Regions from separate parts of the Thalassotalea sediminis genome, predicted to be linked through region 3. Evidence: predicted binding sites of a transcription regulator. Region 3 holds the regulator's gene; each other region holds the start of a gene.

Region 1 (3,826 bases), 240 kb from region 3:
AATTGCCATACCTACAGCATTTGATACACCAGCACCTAATGGCCCAGTTGTCGTCTCAACACCGGGTGTATATCCATATTCTGGATGACCGGGGGTTTTAGAGTGCAACTGACGAAAGTTTTTAATTTCTTCAATGGGAAGATCATAACCAGACAAGTGCAATAGCGAATAGATAAGCATTGAACCATGACCATTTGACAGAATAAATCGGTCACGATCAGCCCAATTTGGGTCTGTAGGGTTATGCTTGAGAAAGTCGCGCCAAAGAACTTCGGCAATATCTGCCATGCCCATTGGGGCTCCTGGGTGACCTGAGTTTGCTTGTTGTACTGCGTCCATGCTTAATGCACGAATAGCATTAGCGAGATCTTTACGCGATGGCATAGTGGCTCCAACTATTTTATTTTTTCATTTGAGGGTGTTTTTTAGAGACGCTATTTTTACGCAGTAATGGCGCGACTGCAAATGTTATTACGCTATTTGTTATATTTTGTTGACAGGTGTCTTGTTTCTATTGCATATGCGATAAAATCGCGGGTTATTCGCAAAAATAAATAGGTAGAAATAACCAATGAAGTTTACGCAAAAGCAACAATTGTTTAAAAAATAGCTGATTTTTTAGATAAATGATTGAATTAAAGATACTTATCCGCTAAGTTGGTTGCGAAGTAGACAAATAACAATGATAAACCTACTAGGACTACATAATGAAACAGTCGTCTTCAAAAGGAATAAAACTGACAACCGTCATATTAGCAGTCTTTGTATTGGCATTAACCGCCGTACTGAGTAATACCTCAGTTGCAGACGACAAGGAAGTGGAAACAGAGTTAGCCAATTAGTACCTTTAGTACCTTTTGAGCAGATAAAATAAAAAAGCCGCTTTTTTGCGGCTTTTTTATTTTATCTTTACTGGCGTCCCCACCAGGACTCGAACCTGGAGCAGCGGCTTAGGAGGCCGCAGTTTTATCCAGTTAAACTATAGGGACATAAGCTTTCGTTATTTAAACGCTAAGTGTCCTTAAAATCAACTCACTTTAGTAACGCACAACTAAGTCATTTAACTGAATACTATCGATTATTGCACCATCAATTGTTTGGCCAACAGCATTAGATTGCGACACCTGAGTTACTTTAACTTTAAATGGGCTGACATTGAACCCAGCATATGAATGACCATTATCAGCAATAAAGTTTTGTAAGTGCAATAATGAAAATTCGTCACCAATTTGTACGCCATGCTGTTTACCAAGGTTAAACCGCACTTGATTTCCGGTAATTTGTACAATTTTTCCGCGTGTTGGTTGGCACATCATATTGTCGTCAATATCAGTAATAACTTGCATTAACACTTGATCAACAATTTGCCCGTACTGACTTTGCCAAAAGATACTGGCGTTTGGATCTACTTGTTCTCGCTTACCAAATTGCCAGGGGGCAGCATTACGGTAAGTTTTTTCAAATAAACCTTCACCATTGGTACCGTTAAAAATATGTACGCGAAGTTGAAAGTAACGTTGGAAGATATCTTCTTGCCAAAACCGCCAAGGATTTTCTTCATCGGTTGCGAACGATATATCTTCTATTTCAGAAAATAAAACATATTGGCTATCTGTCATATCTGCTAAAGACATTGAAATGGCTTTTATTTTATCGAATTGTAAGCTGTTGTTATATCGAGAAAATGCGCTACTCGATTTTACAGATAATTTAGGAGACAAATAGGAGCCATCTTGTTTTATATGATCAGATAATCGTTTCATGATGGCAGTATCTAATGCATAAATGCTACCTACATTAGCTTGCTCTCTATGAACCAAGTGACTTTTAGTGACTAACATTGATTTGCGGTAATCAGCGGAAAAACATTGCCGCGCTTGTGGGATAATATCTGCTCGAATGGTTACGGTGATAGTATTACCTTCATGCGTTTCATCGACAAGTTCAAACGCATTAATATTGCCCGTTGCTCGTATATTGATCTCATTTTGTGTCAATAATCCATTGACCACTTGTTGAACACTTGATACTGATGCACCGGCAACAAGTAGTGCTTTTTTTAACGCATTTTCTATTGCTTGAGTGCGCGCGGCTATATTATCGCCTTGGATAACATAGGCTCGACCTTGTGATTCATACCACTGGGCGTGTAATGGGCTCACTATCAAATAAAACGCTAATAATATTGTAAAGGTTAATAATCGCATTGCTCACCTTGAACTATCTTGGCCTTGATCCTGCATTTTATGTAATCTATTTGCTACTGCGTACTTAACACTAAGTGTAGTTATAAGACATTTCAATTGAAGTAGCTACTGAGTGTCAAATGCTCGACCCATACATGATTAAATTAAGCTAATGCAGGTTTTGTGCCTATACTTAATTTTTAACCGTGTTAATTCAAAGTTGGCGTGAATTGTGCTTTATGTTTCACAATAGAGTTTAGTGGTATTTGAGGGGAGCTCAATGAAAAATTGGTTAATGCTTATGTTACTGCCAGGGTTAGTGTCGTGCAGCACTATGACGTTAAACGGCAGTAACGAATCAGATGATGACTTTTATCAAGCCGCACATCGAGATAAAGGTCAAATCGACGCTTATCAACTGCCCAAACATGCGATTAATGATGTGGTAAAAGGATTAGCATTTCAAATGCTGCAAAGTAGTACCTTTGTTACGCCTAAAACACCGGTCGCTGTCGCGTCATTTGTGCACTTAGCTGATTTAGAGTCGACGAATTGGCTAGGTAACCAGCTATCAGAAAGCTTTGTTCACGAGTTACAACGTCATGGCTTAATTGTTGTTGATTTTAAAACAACAGGGCATATTCGTGTTACTAAAGAAGGTGATTATGTTTTTAGTCGCGACTGGAAGGAGTTACCTGAACGTCAGATTATTGACTACGTTGTTACCGGCACCATGATGAAACAAAATGGTGGTGTAATGGTAAATGCTCGTATGATAGGTATGCAGTCTCGTGTTGTAGTTGCAACTGCGCAATCTTTTATTCCTGAATGGGTGATTGGTGATGAGTTGCAACGTAGTGAAAACGTAAAGATAAAAGACGGTATGATTCTTCGTGACTCTGAAGCTATGCTGGAAGAAGCTAGAGCTGTGAAAATTCAACAATAGGCAGACATTATGAAACAACATACATTTTTCAAAGTACTATGTTTGAGCGCTTCATTAGTGTCAGTCGGGTGCAGTTCTGTTTACGACAAACATGTACAATGGCAGACGGTAACGCCTGATTCTTTTCCTGTAATTACCGCGATTGGTCAAGCGCCCATTAGTTTACAAAAGTCGTCAAATAAAACACAAAAGATGTTGATGGCAATAAATGCCTCGAAAGTTGCTGCATATGCTGAACTCGCCGAACAAGTTTACGGTCAACAGCTGTCTGGTAACACAACAATGCGTAATTTGATTGTTGAAGATCAGCACCTTAAAGCCTCTGTACAAGGTATTATTCGTGGGGCGAAGGTGGTCAAAAGTTACCCTGTAGGAGATACTTACACTACGGAGTTACATCTTGATTTTAAAGATGTTTGGGACATATATTTATCAAATAACAGACAAAAAGAAATTAAAGAAGTGAAATATTACTAACTTTATTTCGGACTGGATAAATTAAATAAAAAGGCCTGACAGATTGTCAGGCCTTTTTATCATTCGTACTCTTTACTATGCTTTTATGCCTAAGCTACTTAATCCACCAGAAGCTTTACCTTTTTTATCGTAGGTAACAGTTGATTTGCCATTTTGCTGAAGCAATGTCGTTTTTAAGCGTTCAACAGCCATTTGCGATTGCTGAATAATATGACCG
Region 2 (3,826 bases), 310 kb from region 3:
CAACAACAGCTTCTGCAACATCTCCTTTCAAATGACCATACATTTTATCTTCATATTGCGGTACCAATTGCTCGACTGATTGTCCTGTAGCACAAGACAACAATGATAATAGATTTGATACACCTGGTTTTTCAGCAACATCAAAATAAATACGTGCTAATTCATCGGAGTCAGTCACTGCACGTTTAATTTTCTTGCTAATCTTTTTAGGATCTTCTAATAAACCAATAAAGTTGCCTGGATTTGCATCTGATTTCGACATTTTTTTGGTCGGATCTTGTAGACTCATGATCCGTGCTCCGAACTCAGGAATATGTGGTTCAGGTACAGTAAATATTTCACCATACAAATTATTAAAACGAGTCGCAACATCGCGTGCTAATTCTAGGTGTTGTTTTTGATCATCACCAACAGGGACTTGATTAGCACCATAAAGCAATATATCTGCTGCCATTAATACAGGATATGTAAATAAGCCTGCGTTCATATTTGCTTCTGACTTTTGAGATTTATCTTTATATTGGGTCATGCGATTAAGCTCACCCATTTGGGTATAACAGTTTAACACCCAACTTAATTGCGCATGCGCTGGTACGTGAGACTGAATAAAAATAGTACTTTGTTTTGGATCAACACCACATGCGAGATAAAGCGCTAAACCATCTAAGGTTGCTTTTCTTAATGCTTCTGCCTCTGGACGTACAGTAATCGCATGCTGGTTAACTAACATGTAATAGCAATCATGGCTTTGTTGCATATTTACCCATTGCTTCAAAGCGCCTAAATAATTCCCTATTGTTAATGCACCTGATGGCTGACAGCCACTCAATACTACAGGTTTTGTCATTTTATCGTACCTAAATTTTTATCAAACAGTTGCAAGCGCTCGACGCATTTCATCGATCGCTTCTTTATAATCTGGTTTAGAAAAGATTGCAGAACCAGCAACAAACATATCTGCGCCTGCTTTCGCAATTTCCGCAATGTTAGCGGCATTAACGCCACCGTCAACTTCTAAACGAATATCTCTGCCACTTTGGCGAATTTTTTCTTTCACTAACTTAACTTTATCCACGGTTTCAGGGATAAAAGATTGTCCACCAAAGCCTGGATTTACCGACATCAACAAAATGACATCGACTTTATTCATAACAAAATCCAACAGGTGCAATGATGTTGCGGGATTTAACACGATACCAGCTTTACAACCATGATCTTTGATTAACTGTAAACTCCGATCAACGTGTTCACTCGCTTCAGGATGAAAGGTGATAATGCTGGCGCCCGCTTTTGCAAAATCAGGAATTAATGAATCAACTGGCTTTACCATTAAGTGCACATCAATTGGCGCAGTAATGCCATAATCACGTAGCGATTTACATACCATAGGGCCAAACGACAAGTTCGGTACATAATGATTGTCCATGACATCAAAATGAATAACATCAGCCCCAGCATTTAGTACATTCTCTACATCTTCACCTAGACGAGCGAAGTCTGCCGATAAAATAGATGGCGCAATTAAATAAGAAGACATATATCTAACACCTTTGAAAAATCAGCGCTACTTTATACTAAATTGCCCAATTAATCGACTAGTGTTAACTGCACTTTTTTTGACCATTTATTTAAAATACTGCACCACTGTTGAGCAAACCTACATTTTAAATAATTCAACCGAAAAACAACCACCACCTTAACACATTGTAATTATTGATTATTTTTAAATTTTGTTGCCAATTAATAGCACAGGCATCGCTTTTGCAATTTAGAAATTAGAAAACTTAAACAACAATAACGTTAAGAGAAAAATATGAAAAATACACTAATGAAAGTCGCACTTGCTTCAACAATTTTAACTTCTTCAATGCTCACCACAACAGCAATTGCTGGGGATTGGTCTGCTAACGCTGCGGTAACAAGCAACTACTTGTGGCGTGGCCTAGAACAAACAGGTGGTAAAGCCGCTATCTCTGGTGGTATTGATTATGCTGGCGATTCCGGTTTTTATGCTGGTACATGGGTATCTAACGCCGATTGGGCAGAAGGTATGACCTATGAGCTTGACCTATACGCAGGCTTTGGCGGTGATATAAGTGAGACCGTGTCTTACGACGTAGGCTTTATCTATTTTGCTTACCCTGACGAGACAACCGGCGACGCAGACTTTTCAGAAGTGTATGCAAGCTTAAGCTTTAGCAATTTAACCTTAGGTGTTGCTGTATTAGCAGATGGCGAAGGGGCTGATGCCGGTGATACGCTTTATGCATCTGCAGACTATAGTGTCGCCTTAGCAAATGAGGCGGAAGTTGCGCTACATTTAGGTTCTTATTCTGGCGACTGGTTAGCCGAAGACTCAATTGATTATGGCGTAAGTATCAGTAAAAGTGGTTTTACACTCGGTGCTTCACAAACCGATTTAGAAGGCGGAGCCGGTGATTTAAAAGTGTATCTGTCTTACGCTATCGATATTGATCTTTAAACATTCAAAGAGCTATACCTTTAAGCCCGCTATAGCGGGCTTTTTGCTTTTTAGTAACACTTCATGCTAGTGTGGATTTACTCGTTTTATGCTTAGTAAAAGAACCGTCCGATGAAAGATGCCCAGCCTTTAAAAGAAACCATTAAAAGTGTTGCTTCCGCCTTACTCGGTGTGCAAAGCAATAAAAACCGAGAAAGAGACTTTACGCAAGGTAAATTTAGTCACTTTGTTATAGTCGGCTTAATTGCTGTAATTCTTTTTGTACTTAGTTTAGTAGCAATTGTATCGTTAGTAATTGAATAAGCGATTATTTGTAAAGCGCCATTAATTCAGACACTTTCTTTCGCGTACTACCTTTCTGGCTAATGGTTCGTGCGACTTTTATTGATTTTCGTGCTTTTGCACCTTGATATATTTTTCTCGTCCAAATGGTATCGTGATTGCTTATCAGAACAGTTACTTTCTTTGCAGATGTAGTTTCTTCAGCAACATTTGCCAGGTCTGCTTGTTCATCCAGACCAAATCCATTGCCCGCATAGCTAGTAAAACTAGCTGTTTTGCTTAACGGTACGTATGGCGGATCACAATAAATGACATCACCATCTTCTGCGCGCGCAAAGGTTTGACGATAGCCCTCACAAATAAAAATCGCCTTTTTGGCTTTTTCAGCAAAGAACTCTAATTCTGCTTCTGGAAAATATGGTTTTTTATATTTACCAAAAGGAACATTGTAGCCGCCAGATTTATTGTAACGGCACAATCCATTGTAACCGTGACGGTTTAAGTATAGAAACAATAATGAGCGATAATGTTTATCTACCGTTGCGTTAAATTCACTGCGTAAATGGTAATACGCTTCAGCAACATTATTGTCGGCAACAAAAAAACGTTTGGCATCTTCAATAAAGTTGACAGGATCTTGTTGAATAGTTTGATACAGGTTAATTAAATCTTTATTGATATCATTCAGCAGATATTGCTCATATTCACTGTTTAGAAATACTGAACCTGCACCAACAAAAGGTTCAATTAACCTATCGCCTTTCGGCAATAATTTATTTATTTTTTCAGTGAGACTATATTTACCGCCAGCCCACTTCAGGAATGCTCGTTGCTTTTTTACCATTTAGCTTAAAAAACCCTAATATGGCAACCAAGCCACTTCATTATTCAACCCGTGAATTGTAACTCGATTTCACTAAGATTGGGAGCGCTGATAACTATCAATTTCATCATTTATGCTTTGTACTGACTTAATAAAGGGCTCTCGCTGCTGAATAACCTTAGCCGCATTACCGAGCCAAGCGAGTGCAGCCTCACGCGATGCAAAAATTTTAGAGGTAA
Region 3 (3,826 bases):
CGCGCAATGCGACCGTTTTTCCAGAGCCGGAGCGGCCACTTACAATGGTAAGTTTCATTGATGAAATCCTAGGTTAGTGAGCAGCAGATTTGAGAAGTTGATATAACTCATGACTGTTATCGCACTTGCGTACTTGCTTACACATTTTCTTGTCGCTAAATACTTGTGCAATACTTTGTAATGTCGATAAATGTTGTTGGCATTGATCTTCTGGCACGAATAGGGCGATAAATATGTCAACGGGACGATTATCAATGGCATCAAACTCTATTGGCGCTTGAGCTGTGGCAATAACAATCATAACTTTATCGGTAGAGGTTAAACGTCCATGTGGAATAGCAATACCATTGCCAATACCGGTCGACCCCATTTTTTCTCTTAGCATCAAACTCTCTAATAAGTTGTAGGTACTTACTTGATCGTTTGTCTCTGCGGCTTTGCTACAAAGAAGTTCAAGAATACGTTTTTTGCTTGTAGCCTCGACTGCACATAACGTGCAGTCTTCTTTAATGATGTCGGTAAAATTCATAGTGGATATTAGTAATCAATAAATCTTAGTGTTGATTAATTTTTCCCTTGTATTTAAGTATTTGTTTATCGAGCTTATTTACCAGGGAGTCTATGGATGCGTACATGTCGTCGTTTTCCGCTTTAGCATGCACTTCAGTGCCATTTAAATGCACAGTTGCTTCTGCAATTTGGCTAAGTTTTTCAACGGTTAATACGACATATACGTTATTAATATGATCGAAATGTCGCTCTAACTTAGCAAATTTTTTGTTCACGATGTCACGCATTGGGGTAGTAATTTCAACATGATGTCCGGCAAGATTAATTTGCATAAGCTGTATCCTTCTACTAGAGAGTTAAAGTAAACTTTTACGTTGGTTAGACGGAGGAATACTTAGCGATTCTCGATACTTAGCTATAGTCCGTCTGGCAACATTGATTCCCTGTTCAGCCAATAGTTCAGCCATTTTACTGTCACTAAGAGGCTTTGCAGGTACTTCGGCAGCTACAAGCTTTTTAATTAAAGCGCGTATAGCTGTTGAAGAACATTCTCCACCATTTTCTGTACTGACATGGCTGGAGAAAAAATACTTAAGTTCAAAAATTCCACGTGGTGTATGCATATATTTTTGTGTAGTAACACGTGAAATCGTTGATTCATGCATATCTACTGCTTCGGCAATATCATTCAGAACCATAGGACGCATAGCTTCGGGCCCATGTTCAAAAAAACCTTGTTGTCTTTGCACAATGCAGTTTGATACTTTTAATAGGGTATCGTTTCGGCTTTCTAAACTCTTAATAAACCATTTTGCTTCTTGTAAATTTGAACGAATAAATTGACTATCATTCGAATTTTTCATTGACCGAGCCATAGAAGCATATTGCTGGTTAACCGCTAGTTTAGGCGCAGTATCAGGGTTTAGCTCTACAACCCAACGACCATTTTTCTTTTCAACAGAAACATCAGGTATTACATACTGATCATCACTTTGAATAACAGAATCACCAGGGCGAGGATCTAATGATTGAATTAACCGAATAACTTCACGTAATTGATCTTCTTTTAAACGTGTTTTACGCATGATTTGTCGATAATCACGGTTACCAAGTAAATCAATATATTCATTAATCACGATCTTACTTTCGTTAACCCAAGGGGTATCTTTATCAAACTGGTTTAACTGTATCGTTAAACATTCTGCAATTGAACGCGCACCAACACCTATAGGGTCAAACATATTTATACGTTTTAAGACCGCTTCTACTTCATCTAATTCAACGTCATCGACGCCAACAGACTCTAGGATTTCTTCAGTTGTAACCGTTAAATATCCAGCGTCGTCAATGGCATCAATAATTGCCATTGCAATGGCTTCATCGGTTTCAGAAAATGGGGTTAATTTCATTTGCCAACGCAAATGATCTTGAATGGAGTCTGTGGTTTCACCTTGATAAACAAAATCATCTGAGGCAGGGGCGGCACCAGTATTAGATACACCAGCACTGTAACTTTCGTCCCAAGTCGTATCAATATTAAGCTCTTCAGGAATGTCTGATTTATCCATCGCTTCAGTGGTGCTGATTTCATCAACGGTTGGTGTTGAATCTTCCGAGCCATCACTAGTATTATTTATTGTCTCGTCATTAGTTTTTGCGGAAAAGGCTTCTTCTAAGTTATCGGGTTGGTTATCGTCTGAAGACGAAGCAGATTCGTCCACCTCTAATAAAGGATTACTTTCTAATGCCTCTTGAATTTCTTGTTGTAGATCCAAGGTGGACAACTGCAATAACTTTATCGCCTGCTGGAGTTGCGGCGTCATTGTAAGTTGTTGTCCAATTCGGAGTTGCAGACTTGGGCGCATTAATTACTTCTTATCCTTTCAAGTAAATCTTATTTTTTCTAAAGCATATCATAACTATAACGTGAATTGTTCACCGAGGTATACATCTCTTACCTGCTGATTTGCAAGGATTTGATCTGCATCACCTTGGGCGATTAATTCACCATGACTAACAATGTAAGCATGCTCACAAACATCGAGTGTCTCTCTAACGTTATGGTCGGTTATTAATATGCCAATGCCTTTATTTTTTAAGTGTAGAATAATTTTTTTTATATCACCTACAGAAATTGGGTCAACGCCAGCAAATGGTTCATCTAACAATATAAATTTTGGGTCAGCTGCAAGTGCTCTGGCAATTTCAACACGACGACGTTCACCACCAGATAGGCTCATGCCTAAATTTTCGGTAATGTGCCCTATGTTAAATTCTTCTACTAAATGTTCTAACTTCTCTTCTCGTTCTATGTCTGTTAATTCTTTTCTTGTTTGCAATATTGCCATGATATTTTCGTAAACGGTTAACTTACGAAAGATCGAGGCCTCTTGTGGTAAGTATCCTATACCTCGGCGCGCACGTTCATGCATAGGTAACAGTGTAAGGTCTTCGTCATTTAACGTTATTGTACCTTTATCGTTATTTACTAACCCAACAATCATGTAAAATGACGTGGTTTTTCCTGCACCATTTGGACCAAGTAAACCTACAATTTGCCCTGCGTTAACTTCCAAACCAACATTTTTAACTACCATACGCCCTTTATAGGACTTAGCCAAGTTAGCGGCACTTAATTTTGCATTGCTCATTTATTCTTTTTTTCCAGGTGCTTAGGCTGTAATACCGTTTTAACGCGCTGATCATCTTCACCATTAGCTAATACTTGCTCGGTAATAAAGTTGTAAGTAATAACACTACCGTTTACTTTACTGCCTTCTTGACGGAGCTCCGCATCACCTGAGATAGTAACGGTATTCTTAGCAGGCTCATACTTAATTTCATTCGCCTGTAAATAAATGGGGGTACCATCTTCAAGTGTTTGCTTAAACGTAGCGGGTTTTCCTTTTGCTATATAGGTTTTTGTATCTGTATCTGATGCTGTGATAACTTGCACAAGATCAGCTTTTATTATCAGTGAACCTTGTTTAATTACAACATTGTCGATATAGCTAAATATTTTGTTTTTTAGATCCGCTGCTTGTCTCGTTGCATCAATACTAATTTCTTGTTTTAAATCAATTTCAGCGGCATAAATGCTAGCCATACTACTAACATATAAGCTTACAAATAAAACACTAGTGTGTAGACGGTTGATAAATAGTTTGTTCATGTTGTGTGAGAGTTACCTGTTTCGTGTTTAAGTCTATTATTAAGCCAGTGCCTTGCATAGCAAAATCTACACCTTTGATTCTTATGCTGTTCTCGGAGCTAATAATATTAGTATTTAGGTCAAGCTCTAAATACTTTCCATGAA

Evidence for each region. The regulator sigma-54, encoded in region 3, starts transcription at its own class of promoters, with help from an activator protein. The targets are predictions, from matches to a motif close to GTTGGCACGNNNNTNGNNT.
Region 1: QUE09_RS13595 (flagella assembly protein FlgT) is a predicted target of sigma-54. The motif match lies at 2,359-2,377, and genes of this name have one in related genera.
Region 2: QUE09_RS15950 (TorF family putative porin) is a predicted target of sigma-54. The motif match lies at 1,743-1,761, and genes of this name have one in related genera.

What each region holds. Positions count from the first base shown of each region.
Region 1 covers NZ_AP027361.1:2,951,959-2,955,784, reverse strand. The annotation lists gene tkt (transketolase) at 1-384, opposite strand, end outside; gene QUE09_RS13605 (hypothetical protein) at 708-842, shown strand; tRNA gene QUE09_RS13600 (tRNA-Arg) at 914-989, opposite strand; gene QUE09_RS13595 (flagella assembly protein FlgT) at 1,038-2,207, opposite strand; gene QUE09_RS13590 (FlgO family outer membrane protein) at 2,467-3,132, shown strand; gene QUE09_RS13585 (LPP20 family lipoprotein) at 3,142-3,609, shown strand; gene QUE09_RS13580 (flagella synthesis protein FlgN) at 3,685-3,826, opposite strand, start outside.
Region 2 covers NZ_AP027361.1:3,506,517-3,510,342, forward strand. The annotation lists gene trpS (tryptophan--tRNA ligase) at 1-847, opposite strand, end outside; gene rpe (ribulose-phosphate 3-epimerase) at 869-1,537, opposite strand; gene QUE09_RS15950 (TorF family putative porin) at 1,814-2,482, shown strand; gene QUE09_RS15955 (DUF2970 domain-containing protein) at 2,594-2,785, shown strand; gene QUE09_RS15960 (Dam family site-specific DNA-(adenine-N6)-methyltransferase) at 2,790-3,608, opposite strand; gene QUE09_RS15965 (hypothetical protein) at 3,681-3,826, opposite strand, start outside.
Region 3 covers NZ_AP027361.1:3,192,664-3,196,489, reverse strand. The annotation lists gene rapZ (RNase adapter RapZ) at 1-58, opposite strand, end outside; gene ptsN (PTS IIA-like nitrogen regulatory protein PtsN) at 74-529, opposite strand; gene hpf (ribosome hibernation promoting factor) at 555-842, opposite strand; gene QUE09_RS14615 (RNA polymerase factor sigma-54) at 867-2,375, opposite strand; gene lptB (LPS export ABC transporter ATP-binding protein) at 2,430-3,161, opposite strand; gene lptA (lipopolysaccharide transport periplasmic protein LptA) at 3,158-3,616, opposite strand; gene lptC (LPS export ABC transporter periplasmic protein LptC) at 3,648-3,826, opposite strand, start outside.